DNA from 2 places in the Mesorhizobium sp. BR1-1-3 genome. Region 1 is predicted to be linked to the other one. Evidence: riboswitches for the same ligand, from Rfam matches in the RefSeq annotation. Region 1 holds a riboswitch; the other holds the start of a gene.
The links. Region 1 has a riboswitch for S-adenosylmethionine ahead of LB559_RS09585 (O-succinylhomoserine sulfhydrylase). Riboswitches for the same ligand answer to the same signal wherever they lie in the genome.
Positions count from the first base shown of each region.

Region 1 (5,053 bases):
CGTGTCGTCCAGGCGCACGGCGATGCCGGCCTGGGTCTCGGTGCCCTTGACGTCGCCGACCAGCTTGCAGCAGCCGTCGCTTGCCTTCTTCAGCCAATCCATCAGCACGAACTTGTCCGAGATCACGGCGTCAAGACGACCGTTGGTCAGGTCGGTGATCGCCTCTTCCTGGGTGGGATAGAGTTTGGCCTCCGCGCCCGCCTTGCCATATTCATTCTGGGCATAGTCGGCCTGCGTGGTCGAAGCCTGGGCACCGACCGTCTTGCCGGCAAGGGCCGCCGGTTCGGTCGAGGTGAGATCGGTGTCCTTCGGCGCCACCAGAGCCAGCGGTGTCGTATAATATTTGTTGGTGAAGGCGACCTGCTTCTTGCGCTCTTCGGTGATGCTCATCGAGGCGATGATGGCGTCGAATTTCTTGGCCTGCAAAGCGGGAATGATGCCGTCCCAGTCCTGGGTAACGATCTCGCATTCGACCTTCATCTGCGCGCACAGCGCATTGGCGATGTCGATGTCGAAGCCTTCGACCTTGCCGTCGGCGGTAATGGTGTTGAACGGCGGATAGGCGCCCTCGGTGCCGATCTTGATTTTTTCGGCTGCCTGCACCGACAGAGAGCCGGCCAGTGTTGCCAGCATGGCAGCGCCCGCCGCCGATATGACCCATTTCGAAAATCGCATTTTCTTGGTTCCCCTTGAACGCCGCCAGCTTGACGGGCGGCAAGGCAGCCAAGCATGGCGAGCCGGTACAGGCAAGTATTTTGCCTTGGGGCAATGAGGGTCAGCGCGCGGCGCGGAAATGCTTGGACAGCTTCAGGCCCTGCGCCTGGTAGTTGGAGCCGAGATCGGTACCGTAGAGTGCCTGCGGCCGCTTCAGCATATGCTCGTAGACCAGCCGGCCGACGATCTGGCCGTGGTCGAGGATGAACGGCACTTCATGGCTGCGCACTTCCAGCACCGCCCGGCTGCCGGTGCCGCCGGATGCGGAATGGCCGAAGCCCGGATCGAAGAAGCCGGCATAATGGACGCGGAATTCGCCGACCAGCGGATCGAAGGGCGTCATCTCGGCGGCGTAGAGCGGCGGCACATGCACCGCCTCCTGGCTGACGAGGATGTAGAATTCATCGGGGTCGAGCACCAGTTCGCCGGCGCCGCTCTTGTGGATCGGTTCCCAGAAGTCGACGACTTCCTGGGCCGCGCGCTTGTCGACATCGACGAGGCCGGTGTGATGCTTGCCGCGATAGCCGACCAAGCCGCTTTGATCGCCGTTGAGGTCGATCGACAGCGCGATGCCGCCGCCGGAAATGTTCGGCGGCTCGGTGGCGACCAGCATCTGCGTGCGATGCAGGTCGTGCAACTCGGCTTCCGAGAGCAGCGCATTGCCGATGCGGAAACGGATCTGCGACAGGCGCGACCCGGTGCGGACGACGATCGGGAAGGTGCGCGGGCTGACTTCCAGAAAGAGCGGGCCATGATAGCCGGCCGCGATCTTGTCGAACTCGTGGCCGCGATCGGTCATGACGCGGGTGAAGATGTCGAGCCGCCCGGTCGAACTCTTCGGATTGGCCGAGGCTGAAATGTCCGCCGGCAGCGCCAGGCTTTCAAGCAGGGGCACGATGTAGACGCAGCCGGTCTCCAGCACCGCGCCCTCGGCCAGATTGATCTCGTGCAGCTGCAGCCGGTCGAGCTTTTCCGAGACCTTGTGATTGGGGCCGGGCAGGAAGGAGGCGCGCACCCGCCAGGCCTTGTCGCCGAGCCTGAGATCGAGGCTGGCCGGCTGGATCTGGTCGGTGTCGAGCGCACGCGCCGACTTCAGCGCGCCGGACTGGAGCAGCGCCGATATGTCCTGGTCGGGAAGAATGCCTGTCTGCCGCAAGGCTCCACTCCTGCTTGGTACAAACCTCTTAATGAAGCCGGCAATTGACGCAAGCGCGGTGCGGGTCTAAAGGGTCGTTATCCCGTGGTGATTTGGCCGGTCGGCTTGCAGCCACGTTAAACAAGTCGCTAAAGGACCGTCGGGCCGCAAGGCCGTATGGACCGGTTGCGACTTTCGCGGCCGGTTTTTTTGTGTCTGGAAGAAAAGCGATGAGCACCAAGAAGCGCAACTGGAAGCCTCAGACGGCACTCGTGCACAGCGGAACGCTGCGTTCCGGTTTCGGCGAAACGTCAGAAGCGATCTATCTCACCCAAGGCTATGTCTACGAAACGGCGCAAGCCGCCGAAGCCCGTTTCAAGGGCGAAGAGCCGGGTTTCATCTATTCGCGCTACGCCAATCCGACCGTCGACATGTTCGAGAAGCGCATGTGCGCGCTGGAAGGTGCGGAAGACGCGCGCGCCACCGCGTCCGGCATGGCGGCGGTAACGGCCGCCCTTCTGTGCAGCGCCAAGGCCGGCGACCATATCGTGGCGGCACGCGCGCTGTTCGGCTCCTGCCGCTGGGTGGTCGAGACGCTGGCGCCGAGATACGGCATCGAGGCGACGCTGGTCGACGGCACCGACATCGCCAACTGGGAAAAGGCGGTCAAGCCGAACACCAAGCTGTTCTTCCTGGAAAGCCCGACCAATCCGACGCTGGAAGTGGTCGATATCGCCGCTGTCGCTTCGCTTGCCAATTCGATCGGCGCCAGGCTGATCGTCGACAATGTCTTCGCCACGCCCCTGCAGCAGAAGCCCTTGCAGCTCGGCGCCCATATCGTCGTCTATTCGGCGACCAAGCACATAGACGGCCAGGGGCGCTGTCTCGGCGGCGTCATCCTGTCGGACAAGAAGTGGATCGACGAGAACCTGCACGACTATTTCCGCCATACCGGCCCAAGCCTTTCGCCTTTCAACGCCTGGACGCTGCTGAAGGGCCTGGAAACGCTGCCGCTGCGCGTACGCCAGCAGACGGAAAGTGCCGGCCGGATCGCGGATTTTCTGGCCGAACGGCCGGAAATCGCGCGCGTCATCTATCCCGGCCGCGCCGACCATCCGCAGGCCGACATCGTCAAGAAGCAGATGTCGGGCGGCTCGACGCTGATCTGCCTGGACGTCAAGGGCGGCAAGCAGGCGGCCTTCGCCTTGCAGAACGCGCTCGACATCGTCCTGATCTCCAACAATCTCGGTGACGCCAAGAGCCTGATCACCCACCCGGCGACGACGACGCACAAAAATCTCAGCGACGAGGCGCGCGCCGAGCTCGGCATCGGGCCGGGCACGCTCAGGCTGTCGGTTGGCCTGGAGGATGCCGACGATCTGCTCGAGGACATCGCGCAGGCGCTGAAGGCCAGGTAGGAGGCCTTCAGGCGCCGGACGGCGTCTCTTCCAGCTCGGCCGTCTTGGTGCCGATGGTCATCGCATTGCCGCGCCAGTCGACGGCGCCGCCGAGCCAACCGCGCCCCCACATCGCCGGCAGGATCAGGTCGCGCGCCATGATCGCGGCGACCATGCGTGGCGACAGGTACCAGCCCTTGGACCAGGCCAGGGCGCACTCCGGAAGATAGAAGGCCGCCAGCACGGCAAGGGCGGTTGCCCAGAGGCTGAAGCCGGCGCTTGCCGCTGCAATCAGCGCAAGCACCAGCGGCACCACGGCGCCGGTCAGGATTTCGGGTGCGAAGAACAGCGGGAAAGTGACGCGGCGCAGGCGCGCCCAACGGGCCTGACGCGACCAGATCTCGTCAAACGAGCGCCGGCCAAGCGGCTGCTCGAAGGGGGCGGCGACGAGATTGACGCGCAGGCCGAGACTGTTCACCAGCTTGGTCGCAGCGGCATCCTCGGCGATCTCGGCGGCCAGCGCGCGGATGCCGCCATTGGCATCGAGCATCGGCTTGTTCCAGAGCATGCTCTTGCCCTGGGCAAAGCCGAGGCCGAGCGCCTCGCCGGCATATTGCCAGCGCGCCTGCAGCGTGTTGAGGAAAGCGCATTCGACCTCGGCCCAGAAGCCGGCCGGCCGCGAACCGATCGGCGTCGAGCAGACAAGGCCGGTGCCGGGCCGCCAGGCAGCCATCAGGTGCTGGATGTAGTCCCTCGGCATCAGCACGTTGGAATCGGCCAGGACGACCCAGTCGTGCCGCGCCGCTTCCCAGCCCTTGACGCAATTGTTGAGTTTCGGATTGGCGCTGATGCGGTCGTCGCCGACAAGCAGCCGGGCCGGCACTTTCGGAAACCGGACGATCGTCCTGTTTATCAATTTGACCACCGGATCGTCGGCATGGGCGACGCAGAAAATCAGCTCATAGCGCGGCCAGTCGAGCGAGAAGGCGCGCTCCAGCGTCTCCTGCGTGAACGGCTCGACGCCGCGCGACGGCACGACGATCGACACCGGCCGCGGCTTGCCGGCCGGCGGCGCAATGGTGCGACGCCGTCTCAGACGCGACGCGGCGAGCACGATGCTGGCGAGATTCGAGAGGATGAGGACGGTTGAAAGCGTGGCGGATATGAGAGTGAGTTGCATCGAGATCCGGTCACTCCAGGAAAACCGGTCCGCAAGACGGCCGGTTTCAACAGTTCAGCAGAGCGCCCGAGTCGCGCGTCACCAGTCCGCGCACACCATCATTGTCATATGTCACTTAAATGACATTCTTTGTCGGCACCTGCCCGCGAGGTCGGCCAGAGGAGGCTTCGATCGGTTGACCTAACCGCACGGAGCGCCGAAAGTTCCGCTGGAACCGTTTTTTGGAGCCGCTTATGTATAGCGCCGTCACGCGCAACATCGAAGTGCAGGTCAGGCCGTTCTATCTGGAGGACCGTTCGGATCCCTCTGAGAACCGCTATGTCTGGGGCTATCAGATAACGATCGACAATCAGTCGGACGATTTCGTGCAGCTTCTGTCGCGCTATTGGCACATCACCGACGGCACCGGCCGGGTCGAGGAAGTGCGCGGCCCCGGCGTGGTCGGCGACCAGCCCGAACTCAATCCCGGCGACAGTTACCAGTATACGTCCGGTTGCCCGCTCTCGACACCGTCCGGCATCATGGTCGGGCATTACACGATGCGCAACAAGCGGGGCGAGACGTTCGACGTCGCCATTCCGGCGTTTTCGCTGGACTTGCCGGGGACGCGGCGGACGGTGAATTGAT
Region 1 is NZ_JAIUIC010000003.1:473,075-478,127, reverse strand. Features, by position in the region: gene LB559_RS09595 (ABC transporter substrate-binding protein) at 1-675, opposite strand, end outside; gene LB559_RS09590 (2'-deoxycytidine 5'-triphosphate deaminase) at 776-1,870, opposite strand; SAM riboswitch at 1,945-2,022, shown strand; gene LB559_RS09585 (O-succinylhomoserine sulfhydrylase) at 2,080-3,267, shown strand; gene LB559_RS09580 (ceramide glucosyltransferase) at 3,275-4,426, opposite strand; gene apaG (Co2+/Mg2+ efflux protein ApaG) at 4,660-5,052, shown strand.

Region 2 (5,053 bases), on a different contig from region 1:
TATATAGCCGCGCGCCGTCAGATAGTCGTCCGCCGCCGCTGCCGAATGTTTCTGGTCCTCGGGAAAATGAATGAGGATGAAATTGCCGACGCTGGGCGTCACCCGCAACCCAAGCTTTGTGAATTCCGCACTCAGCCAGGCCAGCCAGGTCTCGTTGTGCGCCACGCTGCGCTCGACATGGGCGCGATCGCGAATGGCGGCGATGCCGGCCTCGATCGCCGTCGCATTGACGTTGAAGGGGCCGCGCACGCGGTTGATGGCGTCGACGATGTGCATCGGCGCATACATCCAGCCGATCCGCGCGCCGCCGAGGCCGATCTTGGAGAAGGTCCGGGTCATCACCACGTTCTCTGCGCTGCCGACCAGTTCGATGCCGGCCTCATAGTCGTTGCGGCGAACATATTCGGCATAGGCCGCGTCGAGCACCAGAAGCACGTGCCTGGGCAGACCGGCATGCAGCCGGCGCACCTCCTGGAACGGCACATAGGTGCCGGTCGGATTGTTGGGATTGGCGAGGAACACGATCTTGGTACGCGGCGTGACGGCGGCCAGGATGGCGTCGATATCGGCGCGCTCGTCTGTTTCCTTGATCGTCACCGGAACGGCGCCCGCCGACTGGATGTAGATCTTGTAGACCATGAAGGCGTGTTCGGTGATGACGGCCTCGTCGCCGGGCGCCAGATAGGTCTGCGCCAGCAGGCCGAGGATCTCGTCGGAGCCGTTGGAGCAGATGATGTTCTGCGGGTTGAGGCCATGCACCTCGGCGATCGCTTCGCGCAGCCGCCTGGCGGTGCCATCTGGATAGACGTCAAGCTTTCCGGCAATCTCGCGCGCGGCTTCGATCGCCTTCGGTGAGGGCCCGAGCGGGTTCTCGTTGGAGGACAGCTTGTGGACCTTGGCGACGCCGGCAGGCGCCGTGCTCTTGCCCGGCACATAGGCGTCTATGTCCATGATGCCCGCGCGCGGGGTTGGACGTGCCTGGTCCGGTGTCTGGCTCATGTCGCAAAATCCGTCGAGAACGCTTCCTGAGGGAAGCCGCAGCGGAAATACAAGCCGTGGCCTGCAATGTCGAGAGGCGACAGCCTCCCGCCCAAGGCAGGCCGTTGACGCCGGCGCGCCACAGCCCTAGAAGGGGAGCGAACTTCCGTGGTGATTTGGCCGGTCGGCTTGCAGCCACGTTAAACAACTTGCTAAAGGGCCGTTTGCATCCTGTAACCGGCTTTGCGACCGCAATGCCGGTTTTTTGTTGTCCGCGCCGGCCGGACACCCGTATCGGCATCGACTTTCGACGAGTGCGATGCGTGGGCTCAAAGTGTGAGATGGATGTCATGGCCGTTCTGCGTGCCCGCAAAACCAACAACGAGATCGACCAACCGTCGAGCCCGGTTTTGCGTTTTGGATCCGACAAGCCGCTCAAGCTGGACGCCGGCACGCTGCTGTCACCGTTCCAGATCGCCTACCAGACCTATGGCACGCTGAACGATGCCCGCTCCAACGCCATCCTCGTCTGCCATGCGCTGACCGGAGACCAGCACGTCGCCAGCACCAATCCGGTGACCGGCAAGCCTGGCTGGTGGGAAGTGCTGATCGGCCCCGGCAAGATCATCGACACCAATCGTTTCTTCGTCATCTGCTCCAACGTCATCGGCGGTTGCCTTGGCTCCACCGGCCCGGCTTCGACCAATCCGGCCACCGGCAAGCCGTATGGGCTCGACCTGCCGATCATCACCATCCGCGACATGGTGCGGGCGCAACAGATGCTGATCGACCATTTCGGCATCGAGAAACTGTTTTGCGTGCTCGGCGGCTCGATGGGCGGCATGCAGGTGCTGGAATGGGCGTCGAGCTATCCGGAGCGCGTCTTCTCGGCGCTGCCGATCGCCACCGGCGCGCGCCATTCCTCGCAGAACATCGCCTTTCATGAGGTTGGCCGGCAGGCTGTTATGGCCGATCCGGACTGGCATGGCGGCAAATATTTCGAGCACGGCAAACGCCCGGAAAAGGGCCTGGCGGTAGCGCGCATGGCCGCCCACATCACTTACCTGTCGGAAGCCGCCCTGCACCGCAAGTTCGGCCGCAATCTGCAGGATCGCGAAGCGCTGACCTTCGGCTTCGACGCCGACTTCCAGATCGAAAGCTATCTTCGGCACCAGGGCATGACCTTCGTCGATCGCTTCGACGCCAATTCCTACCTCTACATGACGCGGTCGATGGACTATTTCGACCTCGCCGCAGACCATGGCGGCCGGTTGGCCGATGCCTTCGCCGGCACGAAAACCCGCTTCTGCTTGGTGTCGTTCACCTCGGATTGGCTGTTCCCGACCGAGGAGAGCCGCTCGATCGTGCATGCGCTCAACGCCGCCGGCGCATCGGTATCCTTCGTCGAGATCGAGACCGACCGTGGCCACGACGCATTCCTGCTCGACGAGCCGGAACTGTTTGCCGCCATTAACGGCTTCATCGGCTCGGCCGCCCGGGCGAGAGGGCTCAGCGCATGACCCGGAAAAATTGCAGGCTTTTCGGATCGGGATCATGCGCCAGGCGGGAGGCGAAGCCATGAGCGTCAACCGCGACCAGCGCGTCGACCTCGAAGTCGTCGCCAACCTCATCCCGCCACAGTCGCGCGTGCTCGATGTCGGCTCGGGCGACGGCTCGCTGCTCGAGCTGCTGCAGGACACCAAGCAGGTCGACGGCCGCGGACTCGAGCTGTCGCAGCGCGGCGTCAACGAATGTGTGGCGCGCGGCCTCTCGGTCATCCAGGGCGATGCCGACAAGGATCTCGAATTCTATCCCGACAAGGGCTTTGACTTCGTCGTCCTGTCGCAGACGCTGCAGGCCACCCGCAATCCCAAGCTGGTGCTGGACGAACTGCTCAGGATCGGCAACCGCGCCATCGTCTCCTTCCCCAATTTCGGCCATTGGCGTGTGCGCCTGTCGCTGTTCCTCAACGGCCGCATGCCGGTGACCAAGGACCTGCCCTATTCCTGGTACGACACGCCCAACATCCACTTCTGCACCATCCGCGATTTCGTCAATCTGTGCGACGAACTCGGCGCGACAGTCGAGAAGGCAACCGCCCTCGACGCCGCCGGCCAGAAGATCGGCCTGTCGATGCCGTGGTGGTTCTGGAACTTCTTCGGCCAGCAGGCAGTGTTCTTGCTGAAACGGTAATTTCCTCACCGATCAAAGACCCGACTCGCCAAGCAACAGTGTGTTTGGCGCCGAGCAAAGTCGCCCTGTATGACGATCGCGAACCAGTGTAAATGGCGTCGACTGTTTGACAGCGGGCTAGTGCGGCTATAGCCACACTGACGGCTCGGGGGGGCAAAAAATGGTCGAAGAACGCGCAACTTATTCACTCGTCGTCGAAATGGAGAATGCAAAATCGATCGACTGGGGCGAGATCGGCGTTGGGATGAAGGCCTTGGCTCGGGAAATCTCATCGGTTTCAGCAACCGGTTCAGCGCGACCAAGGATCGTCATCTCTCACGGCGGAGCAGAGTCGGACAAAGAGGCGTTGCGTCGTGAGATTTCGAATGAGGCCCCGCAGCTCGGTCAGGTTGCCGAACTCGTCTTCACAGCTTTCCCTGGCGGCCGATATTACGACCTGAAGAACAACGGTATGCTGGCATCGGACGGAGATATCGTCATCTTTCTGGATTCCGACGTGGTCGCGGAACCAGGATGGCTATCAGGACTGCTTGAACCCTTTGAAAACTCTGAAGTTATCTGCGCAAACGGATATACATACCTTTCATACGACGACTTCTTTTCAAGAACCTTTGCGTTGATCTGGTTTTTCCCTATGGCCCGTGGAGACGGGCGATTTGCCTCGAAGCGAGCGATCAACGCCAACAATGTAGCGTTTCGACGCGAGTGGATCCTCAGCCATCCTTTTCCAAAACATAACGGCTTCAAGGTTTCCTGCACTTTGCTGATGCGCGAACTGCTGCGGGAGGGCCACAAAATTCATAATGTCAACGCACGCGTTTATCACTATTCGCCGCGGGGCTGGCGGTTCTTTTACTGGCGCGCCCTGGTTACAGGTCGCGACGCCGACCGGAAGTTCGTTGCGCTCAATTCGCCGAGCCGCACGCGACGGATAGTCAAGTCCTTCAGCCGGTGGCTCACCATGTCATGGCGCACGACACGACGGATCGTAGGCCATGCCCGGGAAACCGGGATGCCGCTTTGGCAGGTTCCCTTTTCTCTGATTGTCGGTCAGGCATTTTATGGTTTGGCGTTTTGGGGCCAGTTCAGTTTCGCAACTGGCATGGTTCGCGACAAAATCGAAACGGTGCCAGACTATGTTGGGCATAGCTAGACGCTGTACCGCCATTCCTTGAACCGCAGTTCAGCGTCCAATTGATCCTTGATCCGGCGATTGCTCCAGAACATCCGTGGCCTTGTGCGGATGTTCGACGCCGTCGACGAACACCACATCGGCCTCCGAATTGTCCGTGCGCAGCGCCAGTATCGCTTGGTAGGCCGGCGAATTGTACCAGCCATGCACATGCTGCCTGTCGGGAAATTCTATGATGATCAGATGGCCAGGCCAGTCGTTCTCGATCGCCTCCACATCGCCGCCATGGACCAGAAAACGGCCGCCGAAAGGTTCCAGCGTGGCATCTATCCTATGCAGATATTCGACGATCTGCGGACCCATTGTGGCTTGGCGCATATGGGCGACGGCGTAAGCGGCCATGACTGAACTCCCTTGTCATCGAAGCCGAGTTGCCGGCCTCTGCATGGGCAATCTGACCAAAGGCCGAGCGCTAAGCGATTACGTCTGAGGTAATGGCATGTATGCTATCTGTCATGATGGGTTGCTTCCATGGTGATTCGTAATGCTATGTGCGGCGGTGCTGTTGCAATTGGAACGCTAAGAGCGGGGATTCGTTGTCTCGCCTGGATTGAGTACCGGCACGGTGGGTGACAGGGGCAGTCGTTTTTTATAGCGTCGCGCCGACTGTGATGTAGAGAAAGGGAAGTCCAATCCATTCGACCGTTCTGAAAATCGAAAAGTCCTGGACAGACGCGCAACCCTGCGCAG
Region 2 is NZ_JAIUIC010000006.1:124,143-129,195, forward strand. Features, by position in the region: gene hisC (histidinol-phosphate transaminase) at 1-999, opposite strand, end outside; SAM riboswitch at 1,137-1,214, shown strand; gene metX (homoserine O-acetyltransferase MetX) at 1,329-2,498, shown strand; gene metW (methionine biosynthesis protein MetW) at 2,557-3,171, shown strand; gene LB559_RS15440 (glycosyltransferase family 2 protein) at 3,332-4,324, shown strand; gene LB559_RS15445 (DUF1330 domain-containing protein) at 4,355-4,705, opposite strand.
Region 2: another riboswitch for S-adenosylmethionine. It lies ahead of metX (homoserine O-acetyltransferase MetX); the one in region 1 lies ahead of LB559_RS09585 (O-succinylhomoserine sulfhydrylase).